One region of the Scandinavium tedordense genome, then DNA from elsewhere that is predicted to be linked to it. Evidence: predicted binding sites of a transcription regulator. Region 1 holds the regulator's gene; each other region holds the start of a gene.

Region 1 (7,344 bases):
GCGAAATTATGGGGATTCGCCATTGTGAATGGGACCTGGAGGGAGTGCAGTTTCACCCAGAAAGTATCCTTAGCGAGCAGGGTCATCAGCTGTTGGAAAACTTCCTCAAGCGATAATTCATCTTGCCATGATGTGATTTATTATGCATATTTAGTGATTATATTTTCATTAATCATTGCTGCGTAAGAGGATTGTCATGGCGACTGAACAGGCTGCAATTACCCGTGCCACATTTGATGAAGTGATCCTGCCCATTTATGCCCCGGCGGAATTTATTCCGGTAAAGGGGAAGGGCAGCCGAGTGTGGGATCAGCAGGGCAACGAGTACGTTGATTTCGCCGGGGGAATTGCGGTTACCGCGCTGGGGCACTGTCACCCGGCACTGGTCGACGCGCTGAAAAGCCAGGGCGAAACCCTGTGGCACACCAGCAATGTGTTTACCAACGAACCGGCGCTGAAGCTGGGTCGTAAGCTGGTGGCCTCGACATTTGCCGAGCGCGTGGTGTTCATGAACTCCGGTACTGAAGCCAACGAAACCGCGTTCAAACTGGCGCGTTATTACGCTTCCACGCGCCACAGTCCATACAAAACCAAAATCATCGCCTTCAATAATGCGTTCCACGGCCGCTCATTCTTCACGGTTTCTGTGGGAGGACAGGCAAAATATTCCGACGGCTTTGGGCCAAAACCGGCGGATATCATCCACGTCCCGTTTAACGACCTGCATGCAGTGAAAGCCGTGATGGACGATCACACCTGCGCGGTAGTGGTTGAGCCCATTCAGGGTGAAGGCGGCGTGCTGGCGGCGACCCCGGAATTCCTCAAAGGTCTGCGTGAACTGTGTGATGAACATCAGGCGCTGCTGGTTTTTGACGAAGTGCAGAGCGGCATGGGGCGCACTGGTTCGCTGTTCGCCTACCAGTATTTCGGCGTGACGCCGGATATCCTGACCAGTGCCAAAGCGCTGGGCGGTGGTTTCCCGGTGAGCGTGGTACTGACTACTGAAGAGATTGCCAGCGCGTTTCACGTCGGTTCTCACGGCTCTACTTACGGCGGAAATCCGCTGGCGTGCGCAGTGGCCGGTGCGGCGTTTGATATCATCAATACGCCTGAAGTTCTGGGTGGCGTGAGCACCAGACGCGAACGTTTTGTTAAGCATTTGAAGAATATTGACGCTGAATTCGATGTGTTCAGTGATGTTCGCGGCATGGGGCTGCTGATTGGTGCTGAACTGAAACCGCAGTACAAGGGCCGCGCTCGTGATTTCCTGCATGCTGCTGCTCATGAGGGCGTAATGGTGCTTAACGCCGGGCCTGACGTAGTACGCTTTGCGCCGTCGCTGGTGGTGGAATCTGCGGATATCGATGAAGGGATGGCGCGCTTTGCGGCAGCCGTGAAGAAGATTGTCGGCTGACGGTTTATGCTCGACGTTTAAGCCAGCTGCCGTGATGTGGGCGCTGGCGCCAGGCCACTGACGAGATGGTATGCATCGAATTCAGATGGCCCAGAATGCGTTGTAAATGCTGTTCCATGGTGCTTAACGGCCCGTGGGAGAGCGCCTCCGTTGATTCCATGATATTCGCATCGCCGCTTCCCCCCGGTCCGTCATATTCCAGTCGCTGTTGGCAGCGCTGCAGAGCAATCTCGCAGGACTGCAAATAACGTTCGGCCAAATCTTCAGTCAGCATGTTGTGTTCGCGCGCCAGCGTCGTCATCGCGTTGATGTGTTCGACGATAAACTGGCTGTGCGTAACCCACAGCTTCATGTCTGCCAGATAATGCGAGTTAAAGCCGGGCTCTTGCATCGCCTGGTTCAGCGAGTTGAACAACGCGTTGTGCGCCTGATTCACCCGCATCCGCTGATAGGCCAGCGTCGGAGCCTGAGGGTCGTTGCTGAGAATCAGTCGGATAGCCTCCTGATCCGCCTCCAGTGCTTGCTGGGCATTTTTGCGTAATAGCCCACTTTGCCACTGCGGCCACAGCCAGACCATCCCGCCGAAGGCAATCAGACAGCCAATCACCGTGTCGACAAAACGGGCCAGAATGAAATGTTCGCCGTTCAGGGTCAGCAGTTGGATGGTGTAGACCGCGGTGACCGTAAAGCCCACCGTTGCCCAGCCGTAGCTCTTGCGAATGATCAAGTAGCTCGCCAGCGTGATGACTAACATTGACGCCAGCGTGTAGCCTTCCGGCACGTGAAAGTGCAGGGTGCCAGCGGCTATCACCAGCCCGGCCAGCGTGCCTGCCGCCCGGTGGAAAATCCTGACCCGCGTTGCGCCGTAGCCATTTTGCGTCACTAGCAGGACGGTCATCAGGATCCAGTACGGTTTCGGCAGATGCAGCGCCGCGCCCATCAGGCTGGCAATGCTGAGCATGACGCTGATTCGCGCCGCACTGCGCAACGCCGGGGATTTTAGCGACAGATAGCTTTTTAGTGCGGCAAACAGCGGCAGGCGACGTTCGTTATCAGCCATCAGATTGCGTGGATAGAGCGGGCGCTGAAGGCGCAGCACTCGGGCGATTCGACTGAAGTGCCAGGCGCAGAACTGCCCGACCGGGTTATCCGGATGCTGATGTGCGATTTTTTCCAGCGCGCCAATCTGCTTGTCCATGTTGAAACGTTGCGGAAATCGGTGGTAGAGGATGTCATCCGCCATCACACGCAGGCGCGCCGCAATGGTCTGTGCATTCCAGCGGATCACCGCTTCAGCGTGGCTGCGTTCAACCAGTTTCTGCACTTCGGCGGGCTGATGCAGGCTGACGGAAATGTGCTCCTGCAAATCGAGGCCAATCTGGAAGGCGCGCAGCAGGCGCTTATATTCATGGTTCTGATTGGCGGCCAGCATGTGCATTTGCTGATAGCACAGGGTAATCAGATCGACGGCCTTCTGCTGGCGGCTGAGTAATGGCGGCAGCGCTTTTTCCGGATCGGTATGCTGAGTCAACAGGCTGTATTTGGCTTCACAGTAATCGGCCAGCTGTCGATACAGCAGGCTTAGTGATTCACGTAGCGGCTGTTCACGCCACATCCAGAACCAGAACCAGTTGAACAAGCCATACCATAGTGTGCCGAGAGCGTAGATGAGCAGCGGCTCCCAGACCGGCATATTCCCCGCAAGGCTGAGCGTAAAGATGGCCGCAATGAGCGATGCGGGCAGTAAACGGGCGTGAAGCGAACTGATTTCTGCAGTGACGCCGAGGATCAGCGCCAGCCCAGTCAGGATCAGCGGTAAAGGCACGGTATGCGCCAGCAGCAGCTGAACCGCGAGGCTACAGCCCGCAAACAGCGATCCGCCAATTATCAGGCGTTTGAAGAAACGTTTATGCGGTGTGTCCAGCCCGGCGATGTTGCAGCAGGCGGGGACTAACGAGAACAGCAGACCGTACTTGAGGTAACCGAGCACCAAACCGATAGCCACGGGGGTACATAACACCAGCGTTTGCCGCAGTGCATAGTTAATTTCCGGGTGATAAATCAGCCTGCGCCACATCAGGGAAAAGACAAAAACGGCGTACTGCAGGGGCAATACGCCGTTCAGCTAGCTTAGCGGGTACCGTAAACCACGATAGTTTTACCGTGGGCGGAGATCAGACTCTGATCTTCGAGCATTTTTAGAATACGGCCAACGGTTTCGCGGGAGCAGCCGACGATCTGACCGATTTCCTGACGAGTAATTTTAATTTGCATACCGTCCGGGTGGGTCATTGCATCAGGTTGTTTCGCCAGATTCAGCAGAGTCTGTGCGATACGACCGGTTACGTCGAGGAATGCCAGGTTACCTACTTTTTCAGAGGTGACCTGCAGACGACGAGCCATCTGAGAAGAGAGACGCATCAGGATATCCGGGTTTACCTGGATAAGCTGACGGAATTTTTTATAAGAAATTTCTGCCACTTCACAAGCGGTTTTCGCCCGAACCCAGGCACTACGCTCCTGACCTTCTTCGAACAGGCCAAGCTCACCGATAAAATCGCCCTGGTTGAGGTAAGAGAGGATCATCTCTTTACCTTCTTCATCCTTGATGAGTACTGCAACAGAGCCTTTCACGATGTAGTACAGCGTTTCTGCTTTTTCACCCTGGTGAATCAGCGTGCTCTTCGATGGGTACTTATGAATGTGGCAATGAGACAAGAACCATTCAAGGGTAGGGTCTGTTTGCGGTTTGCCAAGCACCATGCGCGGTTATCCTCTGTTATAAGCTGTCTCCAATGGCAGACACGACACTGCCACTGGCTTTGCAATCGTATCCTTCCCTGTGCCTGGGAAGTCGGCTGTCGGATTTTACTGCAGCCTGTAATGTGATGTTCTCTGCATACACGCATTACTTCAATGTATTACTGTTGCAGCACGACTGTTTTAGCATAGCTTTTGTCGCCTGTCTCCTGGTGTCTCGCTTCAGCATGACGCGCGTCGCCTTCCGTTGCGAGAATTGTTATGTGCGCGTAATCTGTCAGGAAAATTGCTACTCGGGAGTTAACAAATATGCAAGCGCGTGTGAAATGGGTTGAGGAATTAACCTTCCTGGGCGAGTCAGCTTCTGGCCACCAGATTATGATGGATGGTAACTCTGGCGATAAAGCCCCAAGCCCGATGGAAATGGTGCTGATGGCCGCGGGCGGTTGCAGCGCGATTGACGTGGTGTCCATTTTGCAGAAAGGCCGTCATGACGTGACCGACTGTGAAGTGAAACTGACTTCCGAGCGTCGTGAAGAAGCACCGCGTTTGTTCACCCACATCAATCTGCACTTCATTGTGACCGGTAATGACCTGAAAGAAGCGGCAGTGTCGCGTGCGGTGGATTTGTCTGCGGAGAAATACTGCTCTGTAGCGTTGATGCTGGAAAAAGCGGCGAAGATTACACACTCGTTTGAAGTGGTCGAAGCCTGATTGAGTGGCGGGGGCGTTACGCTGACCCGCCCTAAAAAATGATGCACGCCCGTTGGCGTGCATGCGATTACCCTATCTTTTTTCCTTCCATCAACCGCTCGACCAGCGGTGACATAATCAATTCCATTGCCAGCCCCATTTTCCCACCCGGCACCACCAAGGTGTTCATGTGAGAAATAAACGAACCTTGCAGCATCGCCAGCAGCCAAGGGAAATCAATATCGCCCAGATTCTGGAAATGGATAACGACAAAGCTCTCATCCAGTGACGGAATGCCCTTTGCCGCAAAGGGGTTGGAGGTGTCGACGGTCGGCACGCGCTGGAAGTTGATATGCGTCCGGGAGAATTGCGGCGTAATGTAGTTGATGTAATCTTCCATCGATCGCACCACTGAATCCATCACCGCTTCACGTGAGTGACCGCGCTCGCTGGTATCGCGGGTCAGCTTCTGGATCCACTCAAGGTTAACAATCGGCACCACGCCCACCAGTAAATCGACGTATTTCGCGACATCATTTTGTGGGGTTACCACGCCGCCGTGCAGACCTTCATAAAACAGCACGTCGGTCGGTTCCGGCAACGGCTGCCACGGCGTAAAGGTACCCGGCACCTGATTCCACGGAACGGCTTCGTCGTAGGTGTGCAAATACTTGCGCGACTGTCCGGTTCCGTTCTGACCGTAGGTCATAAACGTATTTTCCAGCAGGCCAAAGTCGTTGGCATCTGGCCCAAAATAGCTGATGTGACGGCCCATATCGCGCGCTTTGCGGATAGCCATGTCCATTTCAGGACGCGTGTAACGGTGGAAGCTGTCGCCTTCTACTTCGGCGGCAGTAAGATTGAGTTGAGCAAAGATTTTACGGAAGGCGAGGCTGGTGGTGGTGGTTCCCGCCCCGCTGGAACCGGTTACGGCGATCACCGGATGTTTGGCAGACATAGCTAACGACTCCCTGCATAAGCAATGGTTTTATTATAGTCAGCCGTGGAATTGGGTACGGGGCATGATATTGACCGTCTCGTGCAGTTCGGACCACACCAGAACGACATCCCCGCTTTTCAATTGTTGTTTTACGTCGGCGACCTTGTCTTCAAGCGAACGTTCATGTTCACCATAATCGGTGCCTTCGCGCAACACAAAGCTTTCAATCAGGCTATCGAGCGTTTCGGGAGCCAGATCTTGCCAGGGAATAATCATAACGGGGTTCCTAACCAGCGAGTGAGCCAGGCGGGAATGCGTTTCTCCAGCCACATTTCAGGATGGCGCAGCGTACCGCCGACAAATCCGACATGACCGCCATACTCCGTCAGCTGGTATTGAATATTGGCCGGAAGCTCTTCCTGAGACGGAATCGAGTGATGATCCATAAACGGGTCATCTTTTGCATGAATGATGAGTGTTGGTTTGGTTATCTGGCTCAGTACCGGCATCGCACTGCATTGGCGGTAGTAATCAATCGCGTCAGCATAACCGTGGATTTTTGAGGTAATCAGATCGTCAAACTCACGAATACGACGCACGCTTTTCAGACGCTTCAAATCCACCGGCAACGTTCCTGGATAAGCCTTCAGTTTGCGAGATGCATTGGCTTTCAGCAGGTTCAGCAGATAGCGCTGATACACGCGGGAGAAGCCTTTATCCATATGATAGCTACAGGCTTCCAGCATGAATGGCGCGGAGACGATAACTGCGGCATCGAGTGGCGTATTGTCACCCTCTTTGGCCAGCAGACAGCCCAGCATGTTGCCACCCAGCGAATAGCCCACTGCGGCCGTTGGGACGTCGCCAAATTCACGGCGCAGCCAGGAGAGGAACCAGGTGCCGTCTTCAGTTTCGCCTGAATGGTAGATGCGCTGAGCGCGGTTCGGTTCACCGCTGCAGCCGCGGAAATGCATCACCACCCCGAGCCAGCCGCGCTGCTGCGCCGCGTGAATCAGACCGTGAGCGTAAGGGCTGTACAGGCTGCCTTCCAGGCCGTGAAAAACCACCAGGCGAGGCTTATGCCGTGCCTGATTCGGATCTTCACTCCATGCCAGATCGATAAAATCCCCGTCCGGAAGATCAAGACGCTGCCAGTGCGGGGTGAACAACACTTTACGACGGATGAGACGCGGTAACATGGTCTGCAGATGGCAGTTGCGCACGCCTGTCATTGGTACAAAGGTGTCGTTCTCTTCTGGAGGTACTTCAAAGTCTACTGGGGTTACCTGAGCCATACCTTTACGCTGCTATCGTGAAAAAACGCTCTACTATACCGTCATAACACCGTTATGACGGATATGTGTTTATGAAAATGAGCCGCTGTGCGCTTTCGATGAGTTAAATCACTCTTCCTGAAGCATCTGTTCCAGCTGTTCGTGCGCATCCAGCCACGCCATTTCACACTCTTCCAGCCCTGATTTCGCCGTGGCCTGCTGTTGCAGACATTCGGTGAGTTCCGCTTTTCGTGTTTGGTCGT
Region 2 (7,344 bases), on a different contig from region 1:
GCCGACTTAACCCAGCTGCCCATTCCCCAAATGCTTCACGCGGCGCTTCACTTCTTCCTGCTTCCCGGCGTTGAACGGACGTGCGTCCGGGCTGCCGAGATAGCCGCACACGCGGCGAGTCACTGATACGCGCGCGGCGTCATGGTTGCCACATTTCGGGCAGGTGAAGCCTTTGCTGGTGCATTCGAACTCACCGGTAAAGCCGCACTCGTAGCATTCGTCGATCGGCGTGTTAGTTCCGTAATACGGCACGTGCTGGTAGCTGTAATCCCATACGTCTTCCAGCGCTTTCAGGTTGTGCTGAATGTTCGGGTATTCGCCATAGCAAATGAAACCGCCGTTAGCGATTGGCGGATAGGCCGCTTCGAAATCAAGCTTGTCGTACGGGTTCACTTTTTTCTCCACGTCGAGGTGGAAGCTGTTGGTGTAATACCCTTTGTCGGTCACGCCATCGACCAGGCCAAACTCGGCGGTGTCGAGACGGCAGAAGCGGTCGCACAGGTTTTCGCTCGGCGTGCTGTACAGGCTGAATCCGTAGCCGGTCTCGTCTTTCCACTGGTCCACGGCGTCACGCAGACGCTGCACAATGGCCACGCCTTTTTCGCGCAGCGCGTCACTGTCATACATGTGCGAATCGCCAAACAGCGCGTTAATGGTTTCGTGAATGCCGATATAACCCAGAGAAATGGACGCGCGCCCGTCTTTGAAAATTTCCGACACATCGTCGTCTGCTTTCAGACGCACGCCGCAGGCACCTTCCATATACAGGATTGGGGCCACGCGCGCTTTCACGCCTTCCAGACGGGCGATGCGCGTCATCAGCGCCTTACGGGAGAGCTGTAAACGTTCGTCCAGTAATGTCCAGAACGCCGCTTCGTCGCCTTTGGCTTCCAACGCAATGCGCGGCAGGTTGAGGCTGATAACGCCGATGTTATTGCGGCCTTCGTGGATTTGCTCGCCGTTTTCGTTTTCCCACACGCCGAGGAAGCTGCGACAACCCATTGGGGTTTTGAATGAACCGGTGACTTTCACCACCTGGTCGTAGTTCAGGATGTCCGGGTACATACGCTTGCTCGCGCACTCCAGCGCCAGCTGCTTGATGTCGTAGTTAGCGTCACCGGCTTTGTGGTTCAGACCATCGCGAATTGCAAACACCAGTTTCGGGAACACCGCGGTTTTGCGGTTTTTGCCCAGACCGGCAATACGATTACGCAGGATCGACTGCTGGATCATGCGTGATTCCCAGCTGGTGCCCAGGCCAAAGCCAAAGGTCACGAACGGCGTCTGTCCATTGGCGGTGTGCAGCGTATTCACTTCATATTCAAGTGACTGGAACGCGTCGTAGCACTCTTTCTCGGTGCGAGAATGGGCGTAACCGTCGGCGTCCGGGATCTGCCACTCTTCTGCGGTTTGGCGGTGTTTCTCAAAGCTTGCGCTCACGAACGGAGCCAGCACTTCATCAATACGGTTGATGGTGGTGCCGCCGTAAATGTGGCTCGCAACCTGCGCGATAATCTGTGCGGTGACGGCAGTGGCCGTTGAGATGGATTTTGGCGGCTCAATCTCCGCGTTACCCATCTTAAAGCCCTGAGTCAGCATACCTTTGAGGTCGATCAGCATGCAGTTGAACATCGGGAAGAACGGCGAGTAATCGAGATCGTGATAATGAATTTCACCGCGCTCATGCGCCTGTACCACGTCGTAGGGCAGCAGATGCTGGCGTGCATAGTGTTTGGCCACGATGCCCGCTAGCAGGTCGCGCTGGGTCGGGATCACTTTGCTGTCTTTATTGGCATTTTCGTTGAGCAACGCGGAGTTAGTCTGGTCAACCAGACCGCGAATTTCCTGATTCAGGCGGCCACGCTTTTCGCGTTGAACGTCACGGTCGTGACGGTATTCAATGTAAGCGCGTGCCAGCTGTTTGTGCGGGCCAGACATCAGCTGATTTTCGACTGCGGTCTGAATGTCGTTGATATCAACGTGGTCACGGTCCTGCATCTGGGTACTAACGACTTCTGCGACGGTGGCGCAATAGTCTGCGTCATCGACTCCCGCTGCTTTGGCCGCACGCAGGATAGCTTCCTGGATGCGTGCTGAGTTGAAAGGCGCTTTACAGCCGTCTCGTTTCATCACATGCGGTGTCATGATCACTCCATAATTATAAGAACAGGTTATCCACAGAGGGGGAATGCGCACCTGAGACGCCAATGGGCTTATACGCCAATAACTTCCTCAGGTTCCGGCCCTTTTTATCCACAAATCTCATCACCCGAGTCCTTGGGGGATTGGTGTGAGAATAGGCGATTAATACAATATGTAGGGCCGGGGTGCATTCTAAGTTCTATATATAGTGATATGCATCAAACATGTTTACGATTTTTTTGATTCAGAACAAAGTAAAAACGGGACAGCACAGCAGATGGGCAACGCGGCTTAAAATGAAATTTATGATAGTTTGAGCTGTGTAAAAAACCAGCGAAATCAGTTGGTCACCGTGCAGCCAATGTTGTGAAAAAGATCACGCGATAAGAGTGTCGTTCAGCAAGTCGACAAGCATCAGCAAAGCGTAACGCGCAGCCTGGGCCGAAGGGGCCAGCGGCAGCACTTCTGCGGCCATGTTGCTTAGTGCGTGGGTATCCGGAGTGAGGGCAAAGATGGTCGCGCCCTGCATTCTGGCTTGCAGTGTGGCGCTTTGCAGCAGGTTATCCGCCGGGCCGGTGGCTAACACCAGCAGAACGTGATCGTCGCTGAGGGTGCTGGCAATCATGCGCATCAGGTTACCGTCCTGGCACAGATTGATGGCGATGCCGAGCGGCAGCAGCTGGTGTTGCAGCAGGGTTGCGAGCGGGATGTCCTGCTCGCCGAGGGCAAAACAGTGAACGGCGCGGGCCGTTTGCAGCCGCGCTTTCAGCTTTTCCACCGCGCTTTCGCTGGTGTGCTGCAGTTGGTGGGTCAGGGTCAGATTGACGGTATCAAAGCGGTCGCGCCAGCTGGAGGGCAGGGCGGCGCTGTTGCCTGACACCCAGGTTGAGCGGCGTTCGCTGGCCTGAGCGAGTTGTTTACGCAGGTCGCGAATATCGTCGCAGCCCACAGAACGGGCAAAACGGGTGATGGTCGCCGGACTGACCCCCGCTTTCGCCGCCAGTTCGTCAATCGAAGCGCTGGCGGTAAAGCTCATGTTTTCCAGAATAAATGCCGCTACCCGGGATTCCTGGGTGCTGAAACGGCTCATCCCATCCTTCAGTTGCCCAACGATATCCATCCGGTTCTGTCCTTTGCGCGAAGTCACGATTTGAAAATATTTTTCACTTATTGATAACTCACTTTATACCATTAATTCCCAATGACGCCTACGTTTTCGCTTGATCTTCCCGCTGCCCAGGCGCAAATAATGGCTGAAAATTATGCATTGATCACATCCATGAAAATAAATTTCATATAGCCTTCACCATTACATTATCTTAACAACATAGTCATATCCATCCAGATTAACCGGATGAATCACCGAAGGGGAACGTCATGCAACGAATCGTTTTATGCTGTGCCGCAGGAATGTCGACCAGCATGCTGGTGAATAAAATGAAGGCTGAAGCCCAGCTGCGCTCGCTGGAGTTGGATATCTACGCCGTACCCGTCGCTGAATTCGAACGCGAGCTGCCGGGTGCCGATGTGGTGCTACTCGGGCCACAGGTCAAATATGAAATTACCCGCCTGTCCGCCATCGCCGAGCCACAGGGCAAGGCCGTCGCGGTTATCGACATGGCCGACTACGGCATGATGCGCGGCGCTGCGGTGCTCGACAAAGCGCTGGCCCTGATCGCTCGCTAATTTCCTTTATATCCTGACTGGCACTTCCGCGTGGCGTTCGCGTTCACGCGTGGGCTTTCGTGTGCCGAAAACGAGGTCATCATGCAATCCTTAAAAATCGCCGTGATCGGCGGCGGCAGCAGCTACACCCCGGAACTGATTGAAGGGATTATTGTGCGCTACGAGCAACTTCCCGTAACGGAACTGGCGCTGGTGGACGTGGAATCAGGGCGCGAAAAAGTAGACGTTATCGCCGCGCTGACCCAGCGAATGCTCAAACACAAAGGACTCGAGCACGTAAAAGTTAGCGTGCATTTCACGCTGGATGACGCGATTCGCGGGGCCCATTTCGTGCTGACGCAGCTGCGCGTCGGGCAACTGGCGGCGCGCGCCCAGGATGAGCGGTTAGGTCTGAAATATAACCTGCTGGGCCAGGAAACCACCGGCGTAGGCGGTTTCGCCAAAGCGCTACGCACCATACCGGTTATTCTCGAGGTGGCGCGGAAAGTGGAAGAACTGGCCCCCGACGCTTTTATTCTCAACTTCACCAACCCGGCGGGGATCGTCACCGAAGCGGTCAGCCGTTACAGCAAGGCGAAAATCATCGGGTTGTGTAACGTGCCTATCAACATGCAGCACATGATTGGCAAAATGCTCAACGCTGATGAAGCCACGCTGAACCTGCGTTTTGCCGGGCTCAATCACATGGTGTGGATCCACAAAGTGATGCAGGACCATCAGGACGTCACCGCGAAAGTGATTGAGATGCTGTGCGATGGCAATGCGCTGTCGATGAACAACATCAAAGAGCTGCCGTGGCCTGCCGATTTCCTGCGTGCGCTGAAAGCCATCCCGTGCCCGTATCATCGCTATTTCTGGCTGACTCCGGCAATGCTGGCGGATGAAATCGACGCGGCGAAAAGCAAAGGTACTCGCGCGGAGCAGGTGATGAAGGTCGAGCAGGAGCTGTTTGCGCTGTATGCCGATCCGAATCTGGACGAAAAGCCCGAGCAGCTGAGCTTCCGTGGGGGTGCCTATTACTCCGAAGTGGCGGTGGAACTGATCAACGCTATTCACAACAATTTGGGCAAAGAGATGGTGGTGAACACCCGAAACAACGGGGCGATTCACGGACTGGGTGACGATGCGGTGGTGGAAACCAACAGCATTATCGATGCGCAGGGCGCGCGGCCGCTGGCGTTTGGCCCGCTGCCACCCGCGATGAACGGACTCACTCAGCAGGTCAAAGCGTTCGAACATTTAACGATTGAGGCGGCGGTTCATGGCTGTCGAGAAAGTGCGCTGCTGGCACTGGTCACTAACCCGCTGGTGGGCAACGTCACCGACGCACAGGCGTTGCTTGAGGAAGTGTTAACCCTGAATCGTCAGTGGTTACCACAATTTAACTGAGTTCGGCTTTTTAACGGAAGAGACGGGGTTTCACCATGTCAAAAACTACGCTTATTGAACGCTATGTCATGCCCGTCGCGCTGAAAATCGCCGGGCAAAAACACGTATTGTCAGTGCGCGACGGCATCATTCTTAACATGCCGTTTATGCTGATCGGCTCATTTTTCCTGATTTTTGCCTACCTGCCGGTGCCGGGTTATGCCGACATGATGACGCATTTTTTTTGCGACGTCTGGCGTGACAAGATGCTGTATCCGGTGAAAGCGACTTACGACATCATGGCGCTGATTTCGAGCTTCGGCATTGCGTATCGTCTGGCGGAAAAATACCGCACGCTCGACCCGTTGACCGCCGGGGCGATGTCGCTGGTGGCGTTCGTGATGACCATTCCGCAGAACACGCTGTTCACGCCGGTTCACGGGGCGGCAGAAGTGGTGAAAGGGGTGATCCCGGTGAATATGGTGGGCAGCCAGGGGCTGTTTGTGGCGATTGTTATTTCGCTGCTTTCCACTGAAATTTACCGCTTTGTCGCCAACCGCAATTTGGTGATTCGTATGCCCGACGGCGTTCCGCCTGCGGTGGCAAAATCGTTCCTCGCGCTGGTGCCTGGCTTCTGCGTACTGGCGGTGGTGCTGGCGCTGCGTCTGGCGGTGGAAGCTTCACCGTTCGGCGACATCAACAATATGATTGCGACGTTGATCGGCATTCCGATGCATCACGTCGGCGGTACGCTGCCGGGGATGATTATCTCGGTGATTCTGATTGGGATTCTGTGGACGCTCGGCCTGCACGGCGATGCGATTGTGCTGGTGTTCATTCAGCCGGTGTGGCTGTCGAACATGGCGGAAAACCTGACCGCGTTTCAGAATGGTTTGCCTATTCCGCACATTATCACACAGCAGTTCTACGATCTGTGGATTGCACCGGGCGGGACGGGCGCGCTGTTAGGGCTGGTGATTTTCATGGTGTTCCGCAGTCGCAGTGCACAGATGAAGCAGCTGGGTAAAATCGCCGCGCCGGCTGCCCTGTTCAACATCAGCGAGCCGATGGTATTTGGTATTCCGCTGGTGATGAACCCGTACTTCTTCCTGCCGTTTATCCTGACGCCGGTGCTGTTGGTGATCGTCACCTACACCTCGATGGCGACTGGGCTGGTGGCGCCGCCTGCGGGGATTGCGCTACCGTTCACCACGCCGATTTTCATCAGTGGTTATCTGGCAACCGGCGGACACATTTCCGGGACGGTATTGCAGGCGGTAAATCTGGGAATTTCGCTGGTAATTTATTATCCGTTCTTCCGGGCGTGGGACAAGTTGAAGGCAAAAGAAGAACACGCCTCGCAGCAGAAAACGACAGCCGAAACGGTGGAAGGATTACCGAACGCGTAGCGCGATTGCCTGGCGGCACAAGCTTGCTAGGCCTACCGGGAATGTTAATCGGTAGGTCCGTGCAAGCGACGCGCCGCCGGGAAATTCAACATATCACTTCTGGATCCACCATACCGCTTCAAACGGGCGCAGCGTCATTGCGCCCGGTTGGGTATCCAGGCCCGGATAATTACTCATCGCCACGTTCCACTCTCCATCGACTTGACCCGGCTGCCACGGCTGACTTTCACGGCTGAGGTTCGCCGCCACCAACAATTGCTGGCCCTGCCATTCGCGGCGATAGCACCACAGTGACGGATGTTCCGGCAGCAAGTCCTGATAGTTCCCCCACGTCAGCAATGGCTCGGCTTTACGCAGGGCGATCAGCTGTTGATAGGTGTAGAACACAGAATCTGTGTCCTTCAGCGCCGCCTGAACGTTAATTTCCTGCACGTTGTCGCCAAGGCCAATCCACGGTTCGCCGGTGGTAAAACCGCCGTGCGTTTCCGCGCTCCACTGCATTGGCGTGCGGCTGTTGTCGCGCGATTTACTGGCCAGAATCGCCAACAATTCATCGGCATCGTGGCCCTGTACGTGCAGTTCTGCGTACATATTGTGGCTTTCCACGTCGCGATAATCGGCGATCGTCGAGAAATGGGGATTAATCATGCCAATCTCTTCGCCCTGATAAATGTACGGCGTACCTTGCATACCGTGCAGCACCATCGCCAGCATTTTCGCCGCCGGGATGCGGTATTCC
Region 3 (7,344 bases), on a different contig from region 1:
TGTTGCATTGACTCTCTGTTCCACCAGCGCGATGGCATTTCAGGAGAAACCTTCGCCTGAAATCGCCGCGGCGTCGGGTACGACGAAACCCACGGCCATCAGCCGTTTTTCTGGCGATGATAACGACGGTACGATTATCCAGGCTTACGGCCCGGGAACCTTCACCAGCGCGCCGACCACCCGCAACGGTTATCCCGTTCCTGTACCTCATCATCATTAAATTCGTTCTCAATACCCTGCCAAGGCAGGGTATTTTACTTTCACACCGCAGCAATCAGAAAACCTATCAGCACACAGTACAGCGTCAAATTCAGCAGGGTCAGAACGATAATCATCGCAGTGCCTCTCCGGTCAGGTCGCCCGGTTTTAATTGTTAACCATCATCAGGCGAATAAAAGCCAGTACGGCGACGCAACAGATAATCCAGTCACGAATGCCGGTCAGGAGCACTACCCGCTGCTGAGAGTTGGCCTGCGCACTCCGTCGACGGCTGTGCGACAGACATTCCTGGATGACATCGTTGCGGGTGATATTGCGCAGCACTTTGTTGCCGATAACCTGCTCCTGTTCATCCTTGTCGGTCACGCTTATCGTCACATAGTAAACCTGCGCAGTTTCCCGCACGTGGTAACGATAGAGGGTTGTTTCGGCCCCGCTTGTGTAAAACGAAAACTCTCTCATAGCCCCTCCAGCAACTGAAAATTCAGCCGCTATTTCTCCATATAATTGTGCAGAAATGATGGCGAGATTGTGGGTTCGGAGAGTTGTTGTCGAAAGGTTGATAAAAGTGAACGGTGCGTAGTGTCGAAAAAGGGAGGAAAATACCCCGGCGACAGGCGCGCCGGGGTGATTAATGCTTAGTCGTCGATACCTTTGCTGCGCAGGTAATCTTCGTAGTTGCCGCTGAAATCAATCACGCGCTCTGGCGTAATTTCGATAACGCGGGTTGCCAGTGAAGAGACGAACTCACGGTCATGGGAAACGAAAATCAGGGTGCCCTGATACATTTCCAGCGCCATGTTCAGTGATTCAATGGATTCCATATCCAGGTGGTTGGTGGGTTCATCCATCACCAGAATGTTAGGTTTTTCCATCATCAGCTTACCGAACAGCATACGACCCTTCTCACCACCGGAGAGCACTTTCGCCGGTTTTTTGATGTCGTCCTGGCTGAACAGCAAACGGCCAAGGAAGCTGCGTACAACCTGCTCGTCGTCGCCTTCTTGCTTCCACTGGCTCATCCAGTCGAACACGCTGAGATCGTTTTCGAACTCGTATTCGTGATCCTGGGCGTAGTAACCAATTTTAGCGTTTTCAGACCACTTCACGGTCCCGCTTTCCGGCGTTAAATCACCGACCAGGGTTTTCAGCAGGGTAGATTTACCCACGCCGTTGGTCCCGAGGATAGCCAGCTTCTCGCCAACTTCCATCAGCAGATTGAGGTTTTTGAACAGCGGGCCGCTATCGAAGCCTTTGGTCAGGTTTTCCACTACCAGTGCGTTACGGAACAGTTTCTTGTCCTGCTCGAAGCGCATGAACGGGTTCTGACGGCTTGATGCTTTCACTTCGTCCAGCTTGATTTTATCAATCTGGCGGGCACGAGAGGTTGCCTGACGAGATTTGGAGGCGTTAGCACTGAAGCGGCTTACGAAAGATTGCAAGTCAGCAATCTGTGCCTTTTTCTTGGCGTTGTCAGACAGCAAACGCTCACGCGCCTGGGTAGCGGCAGTCATGTACTCATCGTAGTTGCCCGAGTAAACGCGCAGCTCGCCGTAGTCCAGATCCGCCATGTGCGTACAGACCATGTTCAGGAAGTGACGGTCGTGCGAGATAATGATCATGGTGCTGTTGCGTTCGTTGAGCACGCTTTCCAGCCAGCGAATGGTGTCGATGTCCAGGTTGTTCGTCGGTTCATCGAGCAGCAGAATGTCTGGGTTTGCGAACAGCGCCTGTGCCAGTAACACACGCAGCTTCCAGCCTGGTGCGACTTCGCTCATCGGGCCGTAATGCTGTTCCAGTGGAATGCCCACACCGAGAAGCAGTTCACCGGCGCGGGACTCTGCGGTGTAGCCGTCCATTTCGCCGTAGGTGACTTCGAGGTCTGCCACTTTATAACCGTCTTCTTCGGTCATTTCAGCGAGACCGTAAATACGATCGCGTTCCTGCTTCACTTCCCACAGCTCGGCGTGACCCATAATAACGGTATCAAGCACGGTGAACTCTTCGAAGGCGAACTGATCCTGACGCAGCTTACCGATGCGTTCGTTTGGATCGAGAGAAACGTTGCCGAGGGTCGGATCTAAGTCGCCCCCCAAAATTTTCATGAAGGTGGATTTACCGCTTCCGTTAGCGCCAATCAGGCCGTAACGGTTGCCGCCGCCAAATTTGACGGAGATGTTTTCAAATAGCGGCTTACTGCCGAACTGCATGGTGACGTTGCTGGTAACTAACACGGGCGTATCCTAAAAGATGTGACTAACGGCCTATTTTGCCACAATTGGGAATAAAAATCGCCTTGCTCGTGCAGGCGCTATAAACTGGCAGCATTAAGCCAGATGGTGAAAAAAATGTGATTTCGTCCACATCTGATTTCCCTGCGGCGTGGAATGCACATATAATGCGCTCCCATTAAGGGTTCCATTTCTCTAACAACAGCCTGCGTGGCACCGATAATTCGTATAAAATGAAAATGAAAATATCTACGCTTTTCGCGGCAGCTCTTGCCGTTATGGGCTTTTGCAATACTGCATCTGCTGTGACTTATCCTCTGCCAACCGACGGTAGCCGTCTGATTGGTCAGAACCAGGTAATCACAATCCCTGATGAGAACAAACAGCCGCTCGAGTATTTCGCAGCGCAGTATCAGATGGGTCTGTCCAACATGACCGAAGCCAACCCGGGTATTGACGTGTATCTGCCGAAAGGCGGTAGCGTGTTGAATATTCCGCAACAGCTGATCCTGCCAGATACCCCGCATGAAGGCATCGTTATCAACAGTGCGGAAATGCGCCTGTATTACTACCCGGCGGGTACAAATACAGTGATCGTTCTGCCAATCGGTATCGGTCAGCTGGGTAAAGATACGCCGATCAACTGGGTCACTAAAGTTGAACGTAAGAAAGCGGGTCCTACCTGGACGCCGACTGCAAAAATGCATGCTGAATACGCTGAAGCCGGTAACCCGCTGCCAGCCGTTGTGCCTGCTGGTCCGGACAACCCTATGGGTCTGTACGCGCTGTATATCGGCCGTCTGTACGCTATTCACGGGACTAACGCCAACTTCGGTATCGGTCTGCGCGTGAGCCACGGCTGTGTGCGCCTGCGTAACGACGACATCAAATTCCTGTTCCAGAACGTGCCAGTCGGTACGCGCGTACAGTTTATTGATGAGCCCGTTAAAGCGACCACTGAACCAGACGGTAGCCGCTACATTGAAGTTCACAACCCGCTTTCAACCACCGATGCGCAGTTTAACGGCGGAGAAATCGTACCTATTACGCTGAACAAATCAGTTCAAACGGTAACGGGTCAGGCGGATGTGGATACCAACGTGGCAGACCAGGCCGTACAGGATCGTTCCGGGATGCCAGTTCGTCTGAACTGATAACCTGATAAAGAACACAAAAAAGGCGGATTGAAAAATCCGCCTTTTTTTATGATGGCTGTTTTGATTAACCGTTATTCACAATCACAATCCCACCGTGATCGTAGCGGTAATGGCAATGGGCATACTCCAGCGGCGTGCCGTCTTCCAGATAAATGACCTGCTCGACTTCCAGCACCGGGTCACCCGCTTCGCAGATTAGATGCTGCTGCTCCAGTTCGCCCGGTTTGATGGCGCGCACCACGCGATACGACCCCATAATCTTTAACCCGAGCGTTTCGACATACTGAAACACTGAGCTTTCCAGATGGCCTTTATTCAGCCCGGGTACCAGATTCACCGGCATGACTGTCGCATCCAATGACATCGGATCGCCATTCAGCAAACGCAAACGGACAAAATCGTAGACTGGCGCATCGGCGTTAATCAGCAGCGATGACTGCTCTTTTTCGTTAGGAAAACGCAGGTCGAACCGCACGACCTGACTGCTGACCGTGCCCAGATGCTCCCAGGTTTTGGTCGCACCAAAATAGTCGGTACCGGGCAAATCCCACTGTGAAAGCTGAAGGAAATTCTTGCGCACAAAAGTGCCCTGCCCCTGACGCGTGTAAATCAGCCCTTCGACGATCAGCTGGCGAATCGCCTGCTGGATAGTCATGCGGCTGGTTTGAAACTCAGCCGCAAGTGCAAATTGATCGGGCAACGGTGAGCTGGCGGGATAGCGCTGGCTGATAATCCGCTTCTTAATTTCCCGCGCGATAGTAAGATATTTCGCCGCCATTGTTACGCATCCTGGTCATTTATCCCATTGTTTCTTAAGGCCACTCGCTCTGAAATCTTGAGGAAAGGCAGGTAGAAGAATACACCAAAGACGATGATTATCAACTGAACCACGACCGCCCTCCAGTCCCCTGCCGTCGCCAGCCAGGCGCTGAGTACCGGCGGTGTTGTCCAGGGGATCATCACCACACAACGAGACATTAATCCGAGCGTGGTACAGACCCAGGCGAAGAAAATACCGATGGCGGGCAGAAGAACAAACGGGATCATCAGCGGCACATTGAACACAATCGGCAGACCGAAAATCACCGGCTCGTTGATGTTAAACAGGCCCGGGGTTATCGCCAGCCGTGCCACCTGCTTCGACGCTTTCTGACGCGAGAACAGGAAGATGGCAATCAGCAGCGAAATGGTGCTGCCGGTTCCGCCCACCATGCCGAAGGTCGGCACGAAAATGTTGTTAATGATGTGCGGTATAGGCTGCCCTGCGGCATACGCCAGCATGTTCTCGTTGGTGTTAATCAGCAGGAACGGCTCCAGCACCACGCTGTTCACCACCGACTGATGAATCCCTAGCGTGAACAGGAAGTTACCGAAACTGTAGATAAAAAGAGTACCCGGCAGGCTGGTGTTGATCAACCGCAGCGGCTGCTGGATCAGCGTCGTTATCAGATGTATCAGGTCAGTGTGTAGCAGATTGCTCAGTAGTGCTGCGAATACCGCAAATAGCGAAAGCGTGATAATCGTCGGCAGCAGGGATGAAAAAGACTGGCTTACCGCAGGCGGCACGTTATCACCGAGATTGATTTCCAGCCGCTTAAACTGCGCAATGCGGATAAAAATCTCCGTCGACAGCAGGCCGATAATGACCCCGGCGAAAATCCCGGTGGAACCGATGTTGGCGAAGGTCAAAATCGACGTCAGGCTCACCGCCACTTTGCCACCAACCGGCACCATATCGACCTGCATCGGCATCATAATAATGAAACTGCACAGCGCAATGACGACGGCCGAAACCGGGTTACCAAAGTTTTTGTTACGCGCCAGCGACCACGCAATCATTGGCGCGATGAGCAGCGCGGCAATGTTTAGCGTGCCGTTGATAATCGCCTCCCCCCAGACCTTGAAGCGTACTAACGTTTCGCCTTCAAAAATCCACGGGAACACCACGTTGTTCACCAGCACAGCAAGCCCTGCCAGAATAAATATTGGCATGACACCGGCAAATGCGTCGCGCAACGAGCGCAGGTGAACCTGGTTCGCGATGCGCGCCGAAAACTCCACGAAGCGATCGGTAAAAGACTGCATATTGGATGTAACGTTATCAGACATTTGCAGAGACCTTTTCTTCACTCACTCGTATCCCCGCCAACGATCACGCTGACGGGGAGAAACCCGGCTGGCCCTGAGATTACATCTCTTCGCCGTTGCTGCGGATCGCCTGTTTCAACCATGCGTAGCTTTTCTTCGGCACGCGTTTCAAGTCTTTCAGATCGTGGTTATCGCGGTTGACGTACACCACGCCGTAGCGCTTACGCATGTCGCCCTGCGAGCTCAGAATGTCAATAAGCCCCCAGCCGAGATAGCCAATCACCTCTGCTCCATCCTCAAAAATCGCCTCTTTCATGGCGTTGATGTGGTCGCGGTGATAGGCGATGCGGTAGTCATCGGCGATAAGATTCTCGCCATCCCAGGATTCGATGACGCCAATACCGTTTTCAATCGGGAACACCGGCATCCGCCAGTCGTTGTAATAACGGGTGATGATGCTGCGGAAGCCGAGCGGGTCGATTTGCCAGTTCCATTCGGTGGCTTTCAGATACGGGTTATTTTTATCGCCGTACTTCAGGTAATAGTTAACGTCGGTGCCTTCCGGGATCAGATCGGTATCCAGCGTGCGGCTGGCGTAATAGCTGAACGCCATGTAGTCGTTTTTGTTGCGGGCAATCAGCGCTAAATCCTCTTCGCGATAGATATCGTCAAAGCCTTCGCGCTTCACTACCGCCATCACTTCCGGACTGTAACCTTCACCTGCGTACACGCGCAGCAGGTTCTGGTTCAGGAATTCGTCATACTGCTGCGCACAGAAAATATCGCGCGGTTTGCAGGTCGCCGGGTAGATAAGCTGGTGCGCCAGCATGCCGCCCATCAGTTTACCGGGCTTGGTTTCGTGCAGATACTGCGTCAGCTGCACATGTGCCACCATCGTGTGATGCTGAATTTCGTACAGCTCACGCAGGGTTTCTTCTCCGCGCAGATAGCCCGAAATACGGAACGCGATCGGCATGTGGAAAATGTTCTGCTCGTTGAAGGTCAGCCAGTACTTCACCTTGTCACCGTAACAGTCGATCATCTTTTGCCCGTAGCGCACGAACGCATCCATCACGCGGCGGTCGTTAAAGCCGTTGTACTCTTCGGCCAGGGCCAACGGCATGTCGAAGTGATAGAGGCAAATCATTGGCTCGATGCCGCGAGCAATCAGACCGTCGATGAAACGGTGATAAAACGCGATCCCTTCTTCGTTAAACGCGCCGTCACCGGTTGGGCATACGCGGCTCCAGGCAATCTGGAAACGGTAGCAGTTCATGCCCAAATCCTGCATTAAATCAAAATCTTCCTCAAAGCGATGATACGAGTCGGTGGCCACTTTCCAGTCGGACGCAAACTCACTCGGCTCACGAATGTCATACACCGATTTGCCTTTACCGCCCTCGTTCCATGCCCCTTCGGTCTGCATGCTGGAAACCGAGTTACCCCACAAAAAATCTTTCGGCAGTTTGTTCATTGTCGCTCTCCGCTTATATGACTAGTCATTTAAATTTCATGACTAGTCATATAGAACTAAATGACAAATCAGGCAAAAGGCTTGTGTTGTTTTTGTGAGCAGATTCGAAAAGATAGTATTGTCACGCTGGCGTTATTGCCTGTTTATCAACACTTCCTCAATGAACTGATATTTG
Region 4 (7,344 bases), on a different contig from region 1:
TTTCCAGTCGAGCTACCACGAGTCCTGGGTGTTAGAAGACAGCATCATCAAAGACGGGTCGTACAATATCGATCAGGGCGTTGGCGTCCGTGCCGTCAGCGGCGAGAAAACCGGCTTCGCCTATGCCGATCAGATTAGCCTCCTGGCGCTGCAACAGAGCGCGCAGGCCGCTCGAACTATCGTGCGTGATACCGGTGACGGCAAAGTCCATGCCCTTGGTGCGAAAGATTATTCTCCGCTGTATACCAGCCTCGATCCGTTGCAGAGCATGAGCCGTGAAGAGAAGCTCGACATTTTGCGCCGGGTTGATAAAGCTGCGCGTGCGGCAGACAAACGTGTGCAGGAAGTCTCAGCCAGCCTGACCGGCGTGTACGAACTGATTCTGGTCGCGGCCACTGACGGCACCCTTGCTGCGGACGTTCGCCCACTGGTGCGTCTGTCTGTGAGCGTGCTGGTCGAAGACGACGGTAAACGCGAGCGCGGTTCCAGCGGTGGCGGCGGTCGTTTCGGCTACGATTATTTCCTCGGCGATGTCGATGGCGAAGTCCGTGCCGACGCATGGGCCCGTGAAGCGGTTCGTATGGCGATGATTAATCTCAATGCCGTTGCAGCACCAGCGGGCACAATGCCGGTGGTTCTGGGAGCGGGCTGGCCGGGCGTTCTGTTGCACGAAGCAGTTGGTCACGGCCTGGAAGGCGACTTCAACCGTCGCGGGACGTCTGTTTTCAGCGGGCAAATGGGGCAACTCGTCGCGTCCGAACTATGCACCGTGGTCGATGACGGCACCATGACTGACCGTCGTGGCTCCGTGTCTATCGATGATGAAGGTACGCCGGGCCAGTACAACGTGCTTATCGAGAACGGTGTGCTGAAAGGCTACATGCAGGACAAACTGAATGCGCGTCTGATGGGCGTGAAGCCAACGGGTAACGGTCGCCGTGAATCGTATGCGCATTTGCCGATGCCGCGTATGACCAACACTTACATGCTGGCGGGCAAATCCACTCCTCAGGAAATCATCGAGTCTGTCGAGTACGGGATTTACGCGCCGAACTTTGGCGGCGGTCAGGTGGATATCACCTCCGGTAAATTTGTGTTCTCGACCTCAGAAGCGTATCTGATCGAGAAAGGCAAAGTGACCAAGGCAGTGAAAGGCGCGACCCTGATTGGCTCCGGCATCGAAGCGATGCAGCAAATCTCGATGGTGGGTAACGACCTGAAGTTGGATAACGGCGTTGGCGTCTGCGGCAAAGAAGGGCAGAGCCTTCCGGTTGGCGTGGGCCAGCCAACGCTGAAAGTCGATAATTTGACGGTTGGTGGCACCGCATAATTTCTGTGCCCGCCTCGTGCGGGCATACTGTTGCGATTAAAGAAGGAAAAAGTGTGATTGTTCCTTCTTTAAGTTAGCAGCCGAAAATCAATAAATTGATTTCCTTATTTATTGTTCCAATGACGGAGACCACTGATGAAGGTCGCTCGCCATCAGCACATTGTCACACTTCTTGCCCAATCCCACAGCCTGACCACCGATGAACTGGCCGCCATACTCGGCGTCAGCAAAGAAACGGTGCGTCGTGATTTAAGTGAACTCCAGCAGCAGGGATACATTCAGCGCAGCCATGGGCGAGCGCGGGCGATTCGTCGTAATCAACAGGATAACGAAGCACCTTTTCACGCTCGACTGAAAAGACACTATGCCCACAAATCCGATATCGCCCGGCACGCGCTGGCCTGGATAGACGAGGGTATGACGATTGCTCTGGATGCCAGTTCGACCTGTTGGGTGTTGGCGCGCCAGTTGCCGGATATTCCGCTGACGGTGTTTACCAACAGTCATCCTGTATGTATGGAACTCGGCAAACGCGAGCAAATCCGGCTTATCAGTTCTGGCGGAGAACTCCAGCGTCAGTACGGCTATTACGTGAATCCGGCGCTAATCTCGCAGCTGAAAATGCTGGAAATCGATCTGTTTATTTTCTCCTGCGAAGGGGTCGATCGCAGTGGCGTGATGTGGGACCCGAGCGGGCACAACGCCAGCTTTAAATCGCTACTACTCAAAAGAGCTTCGCAGTCTTTGCTGCTGATGGACAAAAGTAAATTCAACCGATCAAGCGAAGTCCGGATTGGCCCCCTTAGCGACGTCACGCATCTCATATCGGACGCCGAGCCTGAGCAAGTACCTTAGTTTTTTCCCCGGCCTTTGATGCCCTGGAAACGCTTGGTGACATCGACAAAATAATCGGTCAGGTAGTTGATACACACCTGCACCTTCAGCGGCAGTTTGTCTTTTTCCGTGTAGACGGCGTACACCGGACGTGGATCGGATTGGTAGCGCGGCAGCAAGATCTCGAGTTCGCCACGGTTGATCTCATTGATCACCCACATCAGCGGCACGAAAGCTATCCCGGCGCCGGCGGTCAGCCAACGGTTCAGCGTCATCGGATCGTTGGTGACGTACCGCCCCTGCGGGGTAAGCTTGATGGATAAGCCTTCCGGGGCGATCAGCTCAAATTCATTGTAGGGACGGATGCTATATTCCAGCCAGGAATGGCTGGCGAGATCTGCGGGTTTTTCGGGCGTGCCTGCCTGCTGTAAATAACTTTTGGCGGCGCACAATACCATTGGCATCGAGCCGAGACGGCGGGAGAAAAGGCCAGAGTCCTGCAATGTACCAACGCGGATCACCAGATCCAGACCATCCGCAATGAGGTCCGGAGCCGGAATACCGGTAACCAGATTCACCGACAGTTCCGGGTACTCTTTGAGCATCTCCGAGGTGATCATGGCGAGGACATTTTGTGCCATAGTTGAAGAACAGCCCACGCGCAGTGTCCCAATCGGCGTGTTGTTAAAGGCATAAAGCTGTTCGTGTACGTCCTGGACTTCGTGCAGCATTCGCCGACAGCCCTGATAGTAGATTTTCCCGGCTTCTGTCAGACCAATGCTGCGGGTACTGCGGTTCAGCAGCTTTACCTGCAGTTCGTTTTCCAGCTTTGAGACGGTCTGACTTATCGACGATACGCTCATTTCGAGCTGTCTCGCCGCAGCCGTAAAGGAACCCAGTTCCACGACTTTGGCGAAAACCGACATGCGTTTTAATCGTTCCATTGTTCACTCTGACTTAAAAGTGATTTGTATCACATAATATAGATCGGGATATATAAGTTACGTTAATATACTGTTAGTTAAATAAGTAAAACTCACTACTCTTACCTGCACTCTCTTAATCAAGGTCAACATGAGTCTGTTTCCCGTCATCGTGATTTTCGGCCTCTCATTCCCGCCGATCTTCGTCGAGCTGCTATTGTCGCTGGCCATCTTCTGGCTGTTGCGTCGGATGCTGGTCCCCACTGGGATTTATGACTTTGTCTGGCATCCCGCGCTTTTTAATACAGCGCTGTATTGCTGTTTGTTCTACCTGATATCGCGTTTGTTCGTCTGAGGCCGCTGTGAAAACACTAACAAGAAAAATCTCTCGTACCGCCATCACGTTGATTTTGGTGGTGCTGGCATTTATCGCAATTTTCCACGCATGGGTTTATTACACCGAATCACCGTGGACGCGTGATGCACGCTTCAGCGCTGATGTTGTGGCCATTGCGCCGGACGTTGCAGGGCTTATCACGGATGTGAATGTGAAGGATAACCAACTGATTCGCAAAAATCAGGTCCTGTTTACTATCGATCAGCCGCGTTACCAAAAAGCGCTCGAAGAAGCTGATGCCGATGTGGCGTACTATCAGGTGCTGGCGTCAGAAAAACGTCGTGAAGCCGGACGCCGTAACCAGTTAGGCACCATGGCCATGTCTCGCGAAGAGATTGACCAGGCTAACAACCTCTTACAAACCGTTCAACATCAGTTAGCGAAAGCGCAAGCCACCCGTGATTTGGCGCGTCTTGACCTCGAACGTACTGTCATTCGCGCCCCGGCCGATGGTTGGGTGACCAACCTGAACGTGTACAGCGGTGAATTTATTACGCGCGGTTCGACCGCCGTGGCGCTGGTGAAAAAAGAAAGCTTCTACGTGATGGCCTATATGGAGGAGACGAAGCTGGAAGGCGTGCGTCCAGGCTATCGCGCGGAAATTACCCCGTTAGGCAGCACCAAAGTCATCAAGGGCACCGTCGACAGCATTGCGGCAGGTGTGACCAACGCCAGCAGCAGTAGCGATGTAAAAGGAATGGCGACCATCGATTCTAATCTTGAATGGGTGCGACTGGCACAGCGTGTGCCAGTGCGTATTCGCCTCGACCAGCAGCAGGGCAACCTGTGGCCAGCAGGCACCACTGCCACGGTTATCATCACCGGCGCGAAAGACAGAGATACGCAGAAGGCCTCCTTCTTCCAGAAGTTAGGTATGCGTCTGCGTGAGTTCGGTTAATCGCTATGGGCATTTTCTCTATTGCCGATCAACACCTGCGTTTTGCTATCAAACTGGCCTGCGCGATTGTGCTGGCCCTGTTTATCGGCTTTCACTTTCAGCTCGAAACCCCGCGCTGGGCGGTACTGACAGCCGCAATTGTGGCGGCGGGACCGGCGTTTGCCGCCGGAGGCGAACCTTATTCTGGAGCAATCCGTTACCGTGGAATGCTCCGTATTTGCGGAACGTTTATCGGCTGTATCGCCGCACTGGTGATGATCATCGGCATGATCCGCGCCCCGTTAGTGATGGTGATGGTGTGCTGTTTGTGGGCGGGTTTCTGTACCTGGGTGTCTTCACTGGTGAAAGTGGAGAACTCCTACGCCTGGGGCCTGGCGGGCTACACGGCGCTGATCATTATCATCACCATTCAGAACGAACCGCTGCTTTCGCCGCAGTTTGCCGTCGAGCGTTGCAGCGAGATTGTGATCGGGATTGTGTGTGCGATCGTCGCCGATCTGCTGTTTTCCCCACGGTCGATTAAACAAGAGATCGATCGGGAACTTGATGCATTATTGGTTGCTCAATATCAGCTGATGCAGCTCTGTATTCGTCACGGTGACAGCGAAGAAGTTGACGCCGCCTGGAGCGGACTGGTGCGCCGGACACAGGCGCTTGAAGGAATGCGCAGTAACCTGCACATGGAATCTTCCCGCTGGGCGCGCGCCAATCGACGTCTGAAAGCGCTAAATACGCTCTCTTTGACGCTGATAACTCAGGCTTGTGAAACCTATCTGATTCAAAATTTCCGTCCAGATTTAATCACGCCCGCCTGGCGTGAAATGTTCGACCAGCCTGTTGAAACGGTGCAGGACGTGCATAAGCAGCTCAAACGCATGCGCCGCATTCTTTCCTGGACCGGCGAGCACGACACGCCGATTACCTTATACAGCTGGATTGGCGCCGCGACGCGTTATCAGTTGCTTAAACGTGGCGTCGTGGGTAACGCAAAAATCAGCGCCCGTGAAGAAGATATTTTGCAGGGCGAAGTCGTAGTGAAGGTGGAATCCGCGGAGCGCCACCATGCGATGGTCAATTTCTGGCGTACCACGCTTTCCTGTGCGCTCGGCACGTTGTTCTGGCTGTGGACCGGCTGGACATCCGGCAGCGGTGCCATGGTGATGATTGCCGTGGTGACCTCGCTGGCAATGCGCCTGCCGAATCCTAAAATGGCGGGGATAGACTTCCTGTACGGCACCATTGCCGCGCTGCCGATTGGCGCGTTTTACTTCCTGGTTGTCCTGCCGTCGACCCAACAAAGTATGCTGTTGTTGTGTATCAGCCTCGCAGTGCTGGCGTTCTTTATTGGGATTGAAGTGCAGAAACGGCGGCTGGGCTCGCTCGGTACGCTGGCGTCCACCATCAACATTCTGGTGCTGGATAACCCGATGACTTTCCATTTCAGCCAGTTCCTCGATAGCGCACTCGGGCAGCTGGTGGGCTGCTTCCTGGCGTTGATGGTTATCTTGCTGGTGCGTGATAACTCCCAGGCTCGAACCGGACGCGTGCTACTGAATCAGTTTGTATCGGCCGCCGTTTCCTCCTTGACGACCAACACCGCTCGCCGCAATGAGAACCATCTGCCTGCCCTGTACCAGCAGCTGTTTTTACTCCTGAACAAATACCCGGGCGATCTCGCCAAATTCCGCCTGGCCTTGACGCTGATTATTGCGCACCAGCGCCTGCGCGACGCGCCAGTACCGATTAACGACGACCTCTCTGCGTTCCACCGCCAGCTGCGTCGTACGGCGGATAAGCTCATTTCAGCCAGCAACGACGATAAGCGCCGCCGTTACTTTGACCGCTTGCTGGAGGAACTGGATGTGTACCAGGAAAAACTGGTTATCTGGCAGGCGTCGCCTCAGGTCACCGAACCGGTCAATCGACTGGTGGGTATGCTGAGGAAATATCAGCATGCGCTCACGGTGAGTTAACCCAGAAACCGACGCCAAAAGCGTCGGTTTTTTTATGGCTATACTTAACTGTTATCACAGGACATCACCGTCAGGGGACAACTATGACCATGCAGACACTTCAAGATAACGAACTTTTTCAGACTGGATATCTGGTCGACGGAATATGGAAAACGCTTGAAACCACCTTCGACGTGGTAAACCCGGCAACCGGTGAAACGATCGCCAGGGTCGCGAAAGCCGGGAAGCAGGAAACCGAAGCTGCCATCGCGGCGGCAAGCAAAGCCTTCCCGCTATGGCGTGCGAAAACCGCTAAAGAGCGCTCAGAAATATTGTATCGCTGGTATCAGCTGATCATCGAAAACAAAACCTGGCTCGGCAGACTAATGACCACCGAGCAGGGCAAGCCGCTGAAAGAGGCCGAAGGTGAAGTTGAATACGCGGCGAGTTTCATTCAGTGGTTCGCTGAGCAAGGCAAACGCGCCAACGGCGAAATTATCCCTCCCGCCAAACCGGGCTCACGCATTCTGGCCTCCCGCGAACCGATCGGCGTTGTGGCGGCTATTACCCCGTGGAACTTCCCGATGGCGATGCTGACCCGCAAACTCGGTCCGGCGCTGGCTGCGGGCTGTACCGGCGTCATCAAACCTGCGAATAACACGCCGCTCAGCGCCTTTGCGTTGCTGCAGCTGGCGAAGAAAGCGGGCGTGCCTGATGGCGTGCTTAACGCGGTCGCCGGGACGACTCAGGAAATCAGCGACGCGATTATGGCGAGCCACGAGGTGCGTAAAATCTCCTTCACCGGCTCAACGGCGGTTGGTAAAACGTTGATGCGCAATGCCGCAGAAACCATGAAAAAAGTGTCGATGGAACTTGGCGGTAACGCGCCCTATATCGTTTTTGACGATGCGGATATCGACGCGGCGGTAAAAGGGGCGATAGCCAATAAATTCCGCAACGCCGGGCAGGTCTGCGTCAGCGTTAATCGCTTCTATATTCATGAAAAGATC

The links. The regulator CRP, encoded in region 1, controls carbon source genes, mostly activating them, when cyclic AMP is high. The targets are predictions, from matches to a motif close to ATGTGANNNNNNTCACAT.
Region 2: the regulator CRP is predicted to act here: its motif matches at 3,402-3,419, upstream of MUU46_RS03575 (PTS sugar transporter subunit IIB).
Region 3: the regulator CRP is predicted to act here: its motif matches at 2,568-2,585, upstream of ldtB (L,D-transpeptidase).
Region 4: the regulator CRP is predicted to act here: its motif matches at 3,126-3,143, upstream of aaeR (HTH-type transcriptional activator AaeR).

What each region holds. Positions count from the first base shown of each region.
Region 1 covers NZ_JALIGG010000055.1:400,923-408,266, forward strand. Annotated here, with positions in the region: gene pabA (aminodeoxychorismate synthase component 2) at 1-116, shown strand, start outside; gene argD (bifunctional acetylornithine/succinyldiaminopimelate transaminase) at 197-1,414, shown strand; gene MUU46_RS12795 (YccS/YhfK family putative transporter) at 1,419-3,491, opposite strand; gene crp (cAMP-activated global transcriptional regulator CRP) at 3,545-4,177, opposite strand; gene MUU46_RS12805 (OsmC family protein) at 4,484-4,888, shown strand; gene MUU46_RS12810 (phosphoribulokinase) at 4,956-5,825, opposite strand; gene MUU46_RS12815 (YheU family protein) at 5,865-6,083, opposite strand; gene MUU46_RS12820 (hydrolase) at 6,080-7,102, opposite strand; gene MUU46_RS12825 (ABC transporter ATP-binding protein) at 7,211-7,344, opposite strand, start outside.
Region 2 covers NZ_JALIGG010000049.1:40,283-47,626, reverse strand. Annotated here, with positions in the region: gene nrdD (anaerobic ribonucleoside-triphosphate reductase) at 7-2,145, opposite strand; gene MUU46_RS03580 (MurR/RpiR family transcriptional regulator) at 2,519-3,262, opposite strand; gene MUU46_RS03575 (PTS sugar transporter subunit IIB) at 3,520-3,828, shown strand; gene MUU46_RS03570 (6-phospho-beta-glucosidase) at 3,910-5,217, shown strand; gene celB (PTS cellobiose transporter subunit IIC) at 5,253-6,605, shown strand; gene treC (alpha,alpha-phosphotrehalase) at 6,699-7,344, opposite strand, start outside.
Region 3 covers NZ_JALIGG010000057.1:438,235-445,578, reverse strand. Annotated here, with positions in the region: gene MUU46_RS18015 (hypothetical protein) at 1-220, shown strand, start outside; gene MUU46_RS18010 (hypothetical protein) at 367-681, opposite strand; gene MUU46_RS18005 (ABC-F family ATPase) at 858-2,453, opposite strand; gene ldtB (L,D-transpeptidase) at 2,684-3,604, shown strand; gene MUU46_RS17995 (GntR family transcriptional regulator) at 3,672-4,385, opposite strand; gene MUU46_RS17990 (PTS sugar transporter subunit IIC) at 4,388-5,716, opposite strand; gene MUU46_RS17985 (glycoside hydrolase family 1 protein) at 5,796-7,169, opposite strand.
Region 4 covers NZ_JALIGG010000052.1:238,973-246,316, reverse strand. Annotated here, with positions in the region: gene tldD (metalloprotease TldD) at 1-1,330, shown strand, start outside; gene fucR (L-fucose operon activator) at 1,466-2,185, shown strand; gene aaeR (HTH-type transcriptional activator AaeR) at 2,182-3,108, opposite strand; gene aaeX (p-hydroxybenzoic acid efflux pump operon protein AaeX) at 3,239-3,442, shown strand; gene aaeA (p-hydroxybenzoic acid efflux pump subunit AaeA) at 3,450-4,382, shown strand; gene aaeB (p-hydroxybenzoic acid efflux pump subunit AaeB) at 4,388-6,355, shown strand; gene MUU46_RS07530 (NAD-dependent succinate-semialdehyde dehydrogenase) at 6,439-7,344, shown strand, end outside.